2 regions of the Colwellia sp. KS18-150 genome follow, and region 1 is predicted to be linked to the other one. Evidence: predicted binding sites of a transcription regulator. Region 1 holds the regulator's gene; the other holds the start of a gene.

What was found. The regulator FNR, encoded in region 1, switches genes on or off when oxygen is low (the NO sensors DNR and NnrR bind a similar motif). The targets are predictions, from matches to a motif close to TTGATCTAGATCAA.
Region 2: AC27IF_RS15320 (HP1242/YdcH family protein) is a predicted target of FNR. The motif match lies at 3,777-3,790, and genes of this name have one in related genera.

What each region holds. Positions count from the first base shown of each region.
Region 1 covers NZ_BAAJMC010000019.1:7,260-13,479, forward strand. Annotated here, with positions in the region: gene AC27IF_RS16590 (YciC family protein) at 1-530, shown strand, start outside; gene AC27IF_RS16595 (glucosaminidase domain-containing protein) at 560-1,432, shown strand; gene ttcA (tRNA 2-thiocytidine(32) synthetase TtcA) at 1,437-2,348, opposite strand; gene uspE (universal stress protein UspE) at 2,630-3,571, opposite strand; gene fnr (fumarate/nitrate reduction transcriptional regulator Fnr) at 3,737-4,456, opposite strand; gene AC27IF_RS16615 (sulfite exporter TauE/SafE family protein) at 4,503-5,225, opposite strand; gene ccoS (cbb3-type cytochrome oxidase assembly protein CcoS) at 5,222-5,458, opposite strand; gene AC27IF_RS16625 (heavy metal translocating P-type ATPase) at 5,481-6,220, opposite strand, start outside.
Region 2 covers NZ_BAAJMC010000015.1:72,125-78,344, reverse strand. Annotated here, with positions in the region: gene AC27IF_RS15345 (Kelch repeat-containing protein) at 1-977, opposite strand, end outside; gene AC27IF_RS15340 (tautomerase family protein) at 1,210-1,428, shown strand; gene AC27IF_RS15335 (winged helix-turn-helix transcriptional regulator) at 1,436-2,101, opposite strand; gene AC27IF_RS15330 (Lrp/AsnC family transcriptional regulator) at 2,235-2,687, opposite strand; gene AC27IF_RS15325 (LysE family translocator) at 2,789-3,379, shown strand; gene AC27IF_RS15320 (HP1242/YdcH family protein) at 3,394-3,636, opposite strand; gene AC27IF_RS15315 (AraC family transcriptional regulator) at 3,859-4,740, opposite strand; gene AC27IF_RS15310 (iron-containing alcohol dehydrogenase) at 4,927-6,084, shown strand; gene AC27IF_RS15305 (MBL fold metallo-hydrolase) at 6,170-6,220, opposite strand, start outside.

The sequences.
Region 1 (6,220 bases):
TGTTGCACTCCGTCGGTATGCCTACTCAACCGAAAATGATTTTCGCGTTTTTACAACGAGCCAGTTGGGTTGTGTTATGTGCCTTATTTACTTCGGTATTAATTAGTTTAGGTTTTCAGTTATTGATATTACCGGGTATTTTCTTAGCAATTACTTTATCGTTAACTATCCCTTTAGTGATTGAGAAAAAAATGACGCCCATGAAGGCTATTATCATTTCTGTTAAATCCCTTCGTTTTAAATTGTTTCCTTTGTTTATTGTCTATTTCATTTTATTCCTGTCACTGATCATGTTATTTTTTCCTTTAGCATTATTGTTAGAGTCAACACTAGCGCCAGTTGGGTTTATCATTTTTCTTTTTGGTATCAATTACTTAGCACCTTTATATTATAATGTAAAAGGTATTTTATACCGTGAAATTTTTGGAATTAGTTTAGCTACTGATAAGAGTGAAGAAGAGCTTAGTCAAACGACTAATTCATCAGTGTCTAAGGTGGACTCAGATTCAGATGATACTTTTTCAGCTTAATATGCATTTAAAGAAAATGAAGGAATACAATGAGTAAAACAACATTTATTAGCAGCATCTTATTAGTGGCTTTAGCGGTATTCATACTAGCCCCTTTTACTTTTTTAAAGCCTGTAGCTATTCCAAAGCCTGAAAAAGAGCAAATAAGCAGTAAAGTTGAAGCGGATAAAGAAATTGTTAAGCAAGTTATAGAGAAACCTTTACACTCAGTTGACTTGCCTGACTTTGCTGCAATAAAAGATGTAAAGAGTAAAAAGAAGCAATTCTTTGACTTCATTCGTCCTTCAATAGAAAAAGAAAATACTAAGTTAGTAACGCAGCGAGCACGGTTAGAATTTTGGCTAGAGAAAATATCTTTAGGCTTATCGCTATCAGAGAGTGAGTTAAAAACGTTAGCTAGTTTAGTGAAGAAGTATCGTGTTAATGAGAAATCGTCGGTTCTGCAGCAGGTTAATGACTTACTTGTTCGCATCGACGTTGTACCTACGCCGCTAGTATTAGTACAAGCGGCTAATGAGTCGGCATGGGGCACATCAAGATTTTCTCGAATAGGACTCAATTTCTTTGGTATTTGGTGTTATCGCCAAGGTTGCGGGATGGTACCTGGTGGCAGAAATACTGGGGCCAAACATGAAGTAGCTGCGTTTCAAAGTGTAGATGAAGCGGTAGCGAGATATTTCTATAATATCAATTCACATAATGCTTACCGTGTCTTTAGAAGTATACGCTTTGAACTACGCTCTAATCATCAGCCATTAAACCCTGAGCTATTAGCTACAGGGCTACTTGCCTATTCAGAGCGAGGCGCAGATTATGTTACTGATCTTACGCACATGCTAAGACAAAATCAGCAATACTTTCAAGACTCTAATCTAAGTAAAGATGTTATTGCTGGAGAGTAAATAACTACTTAACCTGAATAACATTAAGCTCATTGCTATGTGAGCTTATATTGTCAGCTTGGGGATATTCAGGAGTATCAAATGCGGTATCACCGCCATCAATTATACCTGAATCACTATCAATAGTTTTAAAATCAAATAACTGGCTATCACATAAATGTGATGGGACAACATTTCGCATAGCTGTAAACATTGACTCTATTCTACCAGGGTGCTGTTCATGCCAGTCTTGTAACATGCGCTTAATGTTTTGACGTTGTAAATTAGGTTGTGAGCCACAAAGGTTACAAGGAATGATAGGAAACTGTTTTAATTCGGCATATTGAATTAATTCGGCTTCTTTACAAAAAGCAAGCGGTCTGATCACGACATGCTCACCATTATCGGAAACTAATTTAGCAGGCATAGCCTTCATCTTTCCACCATAAAACATGTTTAACATCAGTGTTTCAATCATGTCGTCTCGATGGTGCCCAAGTGCTATTTTTGTAGCGCCTAAGTTTTTTGCTGTTTTATAAAGAACAGCGCGTCTTAGCCTTGAGCACAAGCTACAGGTGGTTTTTCCTTCAGGAATTTTATCTTTTACAATCGCATAAGTATCTTCTTCAATAATATGATACTCGATACCTAAACCATCAAGGTACTGCGGTAGTACATGCTCTGGAAAACCGGGCTGTTTTTGATCTAAATTTACTGCGATTATCTCAAAGTTAATTGGCGCAGACTCTTTAAGTAACATTAAAATACTTAAGAGCGCATAACTGTCTTTGCCTCCTGATAAACAAACCATGACTTTATCGCCTTCCTCAATCATATTGTATTCAGCAATAGCTTGGCCGACATGACGTCTGATGCGTTTTTCAAGTTTTGGTAATTGAGTCTGTTGTATCGCAGTTAAGGGCTTTGAGGTGTTCATAAAAGGCAGCTTTAGTTAAAACGGTTTAATTTCGCCGCGCATTATAGGTTTTTTAGCGCTTTAAAGCTATAAGGCAGAGGTAACAAACTAGGGTCTGTTGAACTTTAAGTTTATCACTCTGTTTCGCTTGAAAAAGAGTGACGATTTTTCAGTAGAGCCTAATGGTTTATGGCTTACTTTAACCTAACTCCGTTAAAAACCGTCAAAGCACAATGATTACATTGCACTCTTCTCGCCTTGTTATCTTAAAAATTAGCTAATAACTATTTCAATATGTTGATTTACTGTAATGGTGATACATAGCCATCGGGTTTTAGAGCGAGAACGTCACAATTAAGTTGGTCAATTACATGCTCTGCTGTATTTCCTATTAGAGCGGCTGAAATACCTGTTCTACCGACAGTACCAAGAATGACCAACTCTGCATCCACTTTTTCTGCGACTTGCTCTATAACTGTCTCAGGTAAGCCTTCTTCAACATGAGTATTAAGAACACTAATATCAAATTTATTAGCATGAGTGATCATCGCTTGTTGATGATGCTTTAACATGGTGTCATTGTATTCTGTGGAATTAAACTCAGGTATTTCAATGGCGATATTTACCGGGGTACCTGGAAATGAATTTACTAAATGAACATTGCCTTGAACAATTGAAGCTAACTGTTTGGCTTCCTCAGTAATTTTAATATTAAGTGAGCGGTGTTCAGATTCATCACTACCAACATTTAGTGCTGCAATTATATTACCATTTTCAGGCCAAGCGTGATCTTTAACTAATAACACTGGGCAAGGGCATTTTCGTAAAATATGCCAATCTGTTGGGGTAAAAATCACAGACTTTAATTTGTCATGTAAGTGTGTTCCTTTGATGACAATATCATAATCATGTTCTATGACTTGCTCTACGATAGCTTCGAAAGGGCGGTTATGCCAAACCACTTGACAATTTATGTCCATATCACCTTTTAAACTATTAACAATATTTTCTAGCCATGATTTTTTATCTTTGATTACTGACTGACACATAACGTCACGTTCTTCGCTTGATAAAATAGTGGTCATTTCATAAGAAAAATCAAAAATAGTTAAAAAAGCACAAACTTCTACATTGGTATCAGTTTTGGCTTTAATACTAGCGGCTAATTCTATTGCTCTTTTTAGTGCTTTTTGATCTTCCGTTGTCGGATCGATAACGGCGAGGATTTTTTGATATGTTTGCATGATTAATCTCACTTTTATAAATTAACAATATAACCATTAAAAGAACATAGTTAATTTATAGCAAATGTATGAAATTAATGCTTGTTTTAAATCAATTTATTTGGAAGTTTACGGGTCACGATAAATGATTTTATCGCGACAATAACCCTTAAACTTTGTAGCGGATTAAGACTCAGCGCAATCAATTAATGCATCAATATCTAAAATAGAAATTAATTTACCATCAACATTGATTAAGCCATTTTTATGAAAACGATTTAACAACCGACTGATTGTTTCAACCGTTAAACCAATATAGTTACCTATATCGCTTCGAGTCATTGTTAGTCTAAATTCACTGGCGGATAAACCACGGTCATGATAACGATCGCTTAATGTAACCAAAAATGTTGCTACACGTTGCTCGGCATTTTTTCGGTTTAACAGGGTGAGCATTTCTTGATCAGTGCGAATTTCATTACTCATTAAGCGTAAAACTTGCTTCTTAAGTTTTGGCATAGTGTTAGACAGTTTGTCTAAATTATTATAAGGAATTTCACACACCATTGATGTCTCAAGTGCTTGAGCAAAACTTTTATGCTCAGCATCAGCTATTGCGTCAAATCCTAATAAGTCCCCCGCTAGATGAAAGCCAGTGATTTGCTCTTCACCTTGCTCGTTAACAGTATAGGTTTTAAATGTTCCTGAGCGAATAGCATATAGTGCGTGCATATCTTGGCCATCGGTAAATATTTTATCGCCTTTGTGGATAGGGCGTTTACGATCAATAATATTGTCGAGAGTATTAAGCTCTTGATCGTTTAGCGTAAAAGGCAAACAAAGCTCACTAATACTACAGTTTTGACATTTGATATGTTGTGCGCTTGGGCAACTATTGTTCGACATACATTACTCGATTATTTACATAGCTTCTTAGGACAAATCTATGGTATTAGAACACCTGTCTAGATGCAAGAAGTAAACTATAAATACCAAAGGTAATTAATATTAATGCCATTGTTTTTCGTAACTTAGCATTGGCTAATAAATGCTTAACACTACCGAAACTAAAAGAGAGTGTTAATAGCGCTGGCAAGGTTCCTAAGCCGAAAAAAAACATAATGCTTGCCCCTGTTACCAAACTACCGCTCGCTAATGCCCAAGTTAGGGTTGAATAAACTAGGCCACAAGGTAGCCAGCCCCAGATAGCGCCTAAAGAGAATGCTTTACTCGGAGTACTGACAGGAATAACATTTTTAGCCAAAGGAGAAATGTACTTCCATAATCCCTTTCCTAAAGCTTCAATGCGATTTATCCACATTAACCATTGCCCTAAATATAACCCTAATAAAATAAGAAAAATGGCTGAAATGATACGTAAGCTTGCCAGTGGCATACCGATATTTTTTGCAGCAATTGAGCCAGTAAAGCCAACGATAGCGCCAATAATACTGTATGAAGCAATACGGCCAATATTATAAGCAAAAATTAAGCTTAATTTGTTTACTTGATTATGAGTCTGCTCTTGGCCATTAACAGGGATCTGTTGATTATTAGCATGCTTAGGCTGAGGAAGTGCAGATGTTAACATGGTAGTTATACCACCACACATGGCAATACAATGACCAGAGCCAAGTAAACCTATGATAAATGCCGAGAGAATATCAATATTCATTTATTGTCTTGTTCAGGAGCTTGAGTAGTTTTTATTTCTTTTGCATCAACTTCTGATTGAGTGTTCTGATTAACTTCGATAGATTCTTGGTTTTCATTTTCATCGAAAAGAATGCTCATGCCTTGCTTTTCGAGATCATCAAATTGCTCTGTTTTTACTGCCCAAAAGAACAAATAGATACCAAGGACAGTAAGTAATACAGCGATAGGGATTAATATGTATATTATGCTCATCTTTTACTCTTTTGTTGAGTGACTACTTTTTTAGTAAACGTAGTGAGTTGGTGATCACTAAAATCGAGCTTGCAGACATTCCTATAACCGCCATGTAAGGGGTTATAAATCCAGCAACGGCTAATGGTAATACAATGGCATTATAACCAAAAGCCCATAAGTAATTTTGAAACACGATACGACGTGTTTTTATTGCTACCTTATTTAAGGTGCTAATACTGGAAAGTTTATCATTTAATAAAATGACATCGGCACCGCTTTTGGCAATATCAGTACCGCATCCCATTGCCATGGAAACATGTGCCGCACCAAACACAGGGGAGTCATTAACACCGTCACCTACCATAGCAACTTTTACTGGTTCATGCGCTTGCATTTCCAACAGCTTATTCATTTTATCACTGGCTGAAAGGTCGCCATAACATTGAGTTATTGTTAACTGCTTTGCAATTTTATTACAAGCAATTTGGCTATCACCTGAAAGCATCAGAGTTTGATTATTGATATTTAATGATTTGATTAGTGATGATGCATCATTTCTCACTTGATCTACTAAGAAAAAAGCAGCGATAAGCACACCCTCACAAAGTAAAACACAACTTGCAGATTGGATGTCTTCATCAAACTCATCTAATTGCCAGCTTGGTTTACCTATACTGTACTCTTGATTATTAATAACGCCACTCACCCCTTTGCCTGATTCAACTCTTACTTGGCTTGTTTGCAGTGAGTAATCACGGTAAGGACTAAAAGGCTTAGCTA
Region 2 (6,220 bases), on a different contig from region 1:
TCAATCGCTAATAAACCACGATGATCCATGCTCGCTTCGTTTAACGGAGAGAGCTTTTGCCATTGCATTGTTTGTAAATTCCAACTACACACTTCATCACTTGGTTGACTTGGCACACCGTTATAACCAATGCCATTAAAATTATAAGGGTTATCACTGCCACCAGCGAATAATATGCTGTTGAGATTTTGGCTGCCACTGCTGGCTGCTCGATACTTAGCATTACCAGGATGCTTAGGAAGTTTTTGCCAATGTATTTTGGTGAAATCAACTGAGTCTATTTTGCCTAGGTAAGATTCATTAGACATCTTATATTGACGTTTTCCTTGGCTAATGCCTGCTACTTTAACACCATCAATCACCACTAAACTATTGTTTACTATACCTGCTGCGTGACCAAAAACGGGCTGTCCAGGGTAGGGAGTACCGAAGTACCAACGTTTAGTTTCAGTATCTAAAATTTGTACATCGGCAATATTACCGACATCATGCCAACCTGAAATTAAATAGATGTACCTATCCTGATAAACGAGAGCGACACTATCATCTACCGGGATAAGCATCTGAGTAAACAAAGAAAACTGTTTAGTGCTTGCATCATATTGATAAACATCAGGCATAGACTTCTCTGCATGATCTTCACCAACGGTATAGCCACCAAAAAGATAAACTTTATCTTTAACCGTTGCGGCGATACTAGCTAAACGCCCTTCTTTAAACGGTACATTATCGATGTGATAGGCAGTATTAGTAGCTAAATCAATACCCATGGCAATATTAGTTACTGCGCGCCAATCTTTGTTTTTAGTTAATCCATTAAAGGATAATAATTGCCAGCCACTAGCCGTATTAACAGCAGCTACAGCATTATTGCTAACGGCAGATGATAGCTTTGTCACTGACTCCGCGTAGGAAAGTGGTAATAAAGCGGCAGCCAATAACAGTGATAACAATTTTAAACGTTTATGAGTAAACAAAGTTGAACCTATTAAATATCATGAAGTTGTCAGTAAGTGCATCCATTGTACCCTTTAAGAAAAATATTGGCTCATTTCTTAGTTTAAATAAATGTCATTATGACAAAGTCAGAACGGAAGTTACTACATAATACGTAGTGAGTTACTACATATTTCGCAGCATATTAGCTTGCTTTGTTGTTGTATCATTTTCATGGTACTTAACTTTATGACTAACTTTTGGAGAATTATCATGCCAATCATTAACGTGAAACTTATTGAAAATGTATTCACTAAAGAACAAAAAAGTGAAATTATTTCTAGACTTACCGATACCATGGTGGAAATTGAAGGAGAAAATATGCGAGGTGTTACTTGGGTTTACATTGAAGATGTTAAAGAGGGCGATTTTGGTATTGGCGGGCAAGTATTAACAGCGAAAGATGTGCACAAAATACAACAAGGTAACTAATTGTTTTTCACTGAGCATATCTTGAAAGTGGGAACCAGCTGTTTGGCTGAGTGGATAAATAACGTGCCCCGGTGACTTTTATTTTATTGGTATTAATGTGGGAGTCGAGACTTACGTCCCCCATCCATACCTCTGCTATATGATGTAGAGAGCTACTAATATAGATTGATACATCATAACCGGGATCTTCGTTGCATAAATCAACTGAGCCATTGTTAACGATTATCCACCATTTATTAGCATCTACTTGATCTGTTAATATAAAACAAAAAACATGTTCTCCATCAGGTAGCTTATTGATTTTTAAGGTTCGATGAAGATCCCACATGAAGCTACCGACATCAATGTCTACATCACAGAGTTGATCACGAGCCCAACGTAAGCCCCAACGAGCAACTAAATCCATTATTGGGGCTAATTCTTTACCACTTTGCGTCAGGTAATAACTACCTCTATTTTTTCCTAGCTCTTTTTTATGAATAATTAAGCCATTTTTTTCCATACTTTTTAATCGATTACTTAATACTGTAGGAGATATTCGTGGCAGTGCCGATTGAAAGGTATTGTAGCGATGGCTACCCATAAATAGCTCACGTAATATTAGCAAGGTCCATTTATCACCCAGTATATTTGTTGCCTTTAACGTAGGGCATAAGCTCCCAATTTTATTCATCAATATTCCTTTGAGCCTACATAAAGAGGCAAATTATTAAAGTTAAAACCTGAGCAATATTAAGTTAACACTAAGGTATGTGAATAATTAAAGTTATTACAAGATATTATAGTGGATAATTACTAGGTTATTTTTATAGTCGCTCATCTTTAGGGGAGTCCATCACAACATGGGTAGTAATACTAATCACCTGTGGGATGGAACCTAACACGTCAGCATGAAATCTCTTAAATGATTGAATATCTGCTGTTTCTACTCGCAGTATGTATTCAAAACTGCCCGTAACGTTATGACACTCTTTGACTTCCTGTGCTAATTTTACCGCGTCTTCAAAAGCAAGTTGTGAATTGGTTGAATGCTCTTTAAGGCCAATACCAACATAGGCAATAAAATTGTTCCCCAATAGTTTATTATCTAGCACAGCCCGATAGCCTTTTATTAGGCCACTTTTTTCAAGTTCTTGAACCCGGCGTAAACATGCTGAAGGAGAAAGACCGACTTTATCGGCTAGCTCAGAGTTAGCGATACGGCCATTAACTTTTAGCTCGCGCAATATTATGTCGTTATATTTGTCATTTTTAATCATTTGTTGTTGTAATTCGGCTAATTGGTAAGGTATTCGCGCAAAAATTGTAACACAGATAGGTTAGAATTATATTTTGATTATGACGAAAGAAAGTTTATACCATGAACATTGAAATACTCACCGCCTTAACTGCTTTTGCCTTTGTTTCTTCAATCACTCCTGGGCCAAATAATATAATGTTGATGAATTCAGGGGTAAATTTTGGTTTTAAGCTAACCGTTCCTCATTTGCTTGGTGTATCTATCGGCTTTACCTTAATGATTGCCCTAGTTGGCTTAGGGGTTATGCAGATCTTTGATAAGTTTCCAATGAGTTACGATATCTTAAAAGTGCTTAGTATTGTCTATTTGCTTTATTTAGCCATAAAAATAGCATTTTCATCTAGCTCAGCAGACGATAAAATTTTAAAAGCGAAGCCTTTTACCTTTATGCAAGCGGCATTATTTCAATGGGTGAACCCAAAAGCTTGGACTATGGCGCTAACGGCCATTAGTTTATATGCGCCTAATAAAAGTTTTGGCTCAGTGTTGTTTGTGGCATTAATTTTTGGATTAATTAACTTGCCCTGCATATGCTCATGGATAGCTTTAGGGCAAAAAATTCAGTTGTTTTTAAAAGGTAATACTCAGCTGAAAATCTTTAATATCACTATGGCATCCTTGCTCGTTTTGTCTATATATCCAGCATTGTAACGACAAAGTGGCGCTTAATTACTGGCTAATATAAGTTGGTATAGTGAGTCTTTAAGCGCTGCTCTTTCATTTTTTAATTGATGAAATGCTTCATCATCAATAGGCGAGTTATTTAACTCAAGCTTTCTTATCTCTGTATCGAGAGCATGGTAACGCTGAGCATTGGCAGAGAATACTCTGTCAGTTTTATTAAGTGCAACAATACTATCTTTATATGTTGGAAATTCGTTCACCAAAGAATGATCTTCACCTAACATGGTAACTCCTTAAATTAATTTAAGATTAAATATAAATAGTGACAATACATAAATAGCTCAAACAGCTAAATATGCAAGTTTCCTGCAATGGAATATTATTTAATTGTAGGAGTTAAATAGCATAGCAAAGAGATTTTTTATTGATAATCTTCAATTTCATGGAATGACTTTATATAAAATTTTGATAATTATTATCTTAAGGCTAGGCTATTTATCTTTAGATTATGCCGTCTCAAAGCGGGATAAAGCACTAGGGCTTTGACCAAAGTAGCGGCTAAATTCACGGCTAAACTGTGTCGGACTTTCATAACCAACTTGTGCTGCCGCTTGTTTCACTTTTAATCCTTGATCCTGTAAAAGTTCTCGTGCTCGACTTAATCGTATTTTTTTCACGTATTGAATTGGGGAAGAGGCGGTCACTTGCTTAAAGTTACGGTGAAATGTTGAAGTACTCATGTTGGCCATATTGGCGAGCTGTTCAACGTCTAACTTTCCTTGAAAGTTATTGTGCAAATGTTTAAGTACTCTTTCCATTCTTGATAAATGAGTATTATGGGAAACAAGTGCAAACAAAGGTGCAGCTTGTGGGCCTCGAAGGGTATGAAACAATACCTCACGAATTAGGCTTTTGCCAATAATGTCACATTGTAGTGATGAGCCTAAACAATCAGATAAGCGAGTAATAGCGCAATTTAAAGTATCTGTGCATTGACTTATAAATAGACCTTTGTTTTCTGAAACATTATCCGCTATCTGAATCTCTCCATGTTCATCCAGAACTCGAACTAACTCAGTTAAAGTCGGCATGTCTAAATCGATTATCAGTGACAGTAATGGTTTCCCTTCTTCTACTATGGTTTCACATTCTGCGGGTAGAGGAAGTGTTAACACAAGGTAATTGTCAGGGTTGTAGTCGTAGCTTTTTTGGTCAAAGAATACGCGCTTTTGACCTTGGGCGATAATAATAATACCTTGGCTATAACAAAGAGGTACACGCCCCGTAGACTCGGTAGCCTTGAATACTCCAACGCCATCAAGGTGTGTTTGGTTATAGCCTTCATTAATAGCGATAGCGTTTAAATTGTTAACTAAGTCATTCATCATGTATGCCTAATAAATTGGATAGATTTTTACTGTATTACTTGCCGTAAAGTATAACGAATCAAAATGTAAATTTGGTATTAAATATCAACAATGATAGCTTTAGGCATGATTTAGAGATTTTAGCCCATTCTGTCAGCGATGTTGGTTGCCTAAAATACACTCATCTAAAAGAGAGAGGAATATCACATGCAAAACTTTGATTATTACAACCCAACACATATTGTTTTTGGGCAAGACAGATTAAATGAATTAGATAAATTGGTTCCTGAAAACGCCAAGGTATTGGTACTTTTTGGTGGCGGCAGTGTTAAAAAGTTTGGCACTTTAGATAAAATTAAAGCGAGTCTTGGAGAGCGTGAAGTACTTGAGTTTGGTGGTATAGAGCCAAACCCTCAATTTGATACCTTGGTTAAAGCTGTTGAGTTAGTACGTGAACAAAAAGTTGATTTCTTATTGGCCGTTGGTGGTGGTTCAGTAATGGATGGTACTAAGTTCGTTGCATTAGCGGCACAACAAGCATCAGACCATGAAAAATTATTATTCAGTGGCTTTGAACCTGTGCCAGTAGATAAGGCTATACCTTTAGGCTGTGTGGTGACATTGCCTGCAACCGGATCTGAGATGAATACTTTTGGTGTTATTACTTACCAACAGCAAAAATATCCATTTAGCTCACCGTTAGTGTTTCCTAAATTTTCATTCTTAGACCCAGACTTAACGATGACACTGCCTAAAGAGCAAATTGCCAATGGTGTTGCTGATGCCTTTATTCACGTTATTGAGCAATACCTAACTAAGCCTGAAAACGCTAAAGTTCAGGATAGATTTTCAGAAGGGTTATTAAAAACCTTGATTGAAGAAGGTCCTGTGACTTATAAAGATAATAGCAATGTAGAAGCGCGTAAAAACTTTATGTGGTCGGCTACATCAGCACTAAATGGTCTAATTGGCGTAGGTGTGATGCAAGATTGGTCAACACATATGATAGGTCACGAAATGACTGCTATGTTTGATATTGCTCACGGCCGTACACTGGCAATTATTTTACCTAGCCTACTTAGAGAGCGTAGCGAGCACAAACACGCTAAACTTTTACAATTTGCAGAGTGTGTGTGGGATATCACTGAAGGCACAGATGAAGAGAAAATTGCTGCTGCTATTGATAATACCGAGAGCTTCTTCAATTCACTAGGCATAGTGACTAAGTTGTCGCATTACGGCATTGGTGATGCTGAAATAGAGACACTGGTGGCGAATATGGAAAAAATGGGCTTAACGCAATTATCTGAAACCGGTGATTTAACCTTAGATATAGTGCGTAAGATTTTAACCTCGGCTAAATAATTTTTCCGAAGTCTATGGATAACATAATGTCAGTACAAGCTCGGTTTGTACTGACATTTTTTTTGCCAGTTAAATACTAACGTTATTAATTCACTGGATAAATGATGAAACGTTGTGTGGTTATTTTCTTTGGCTC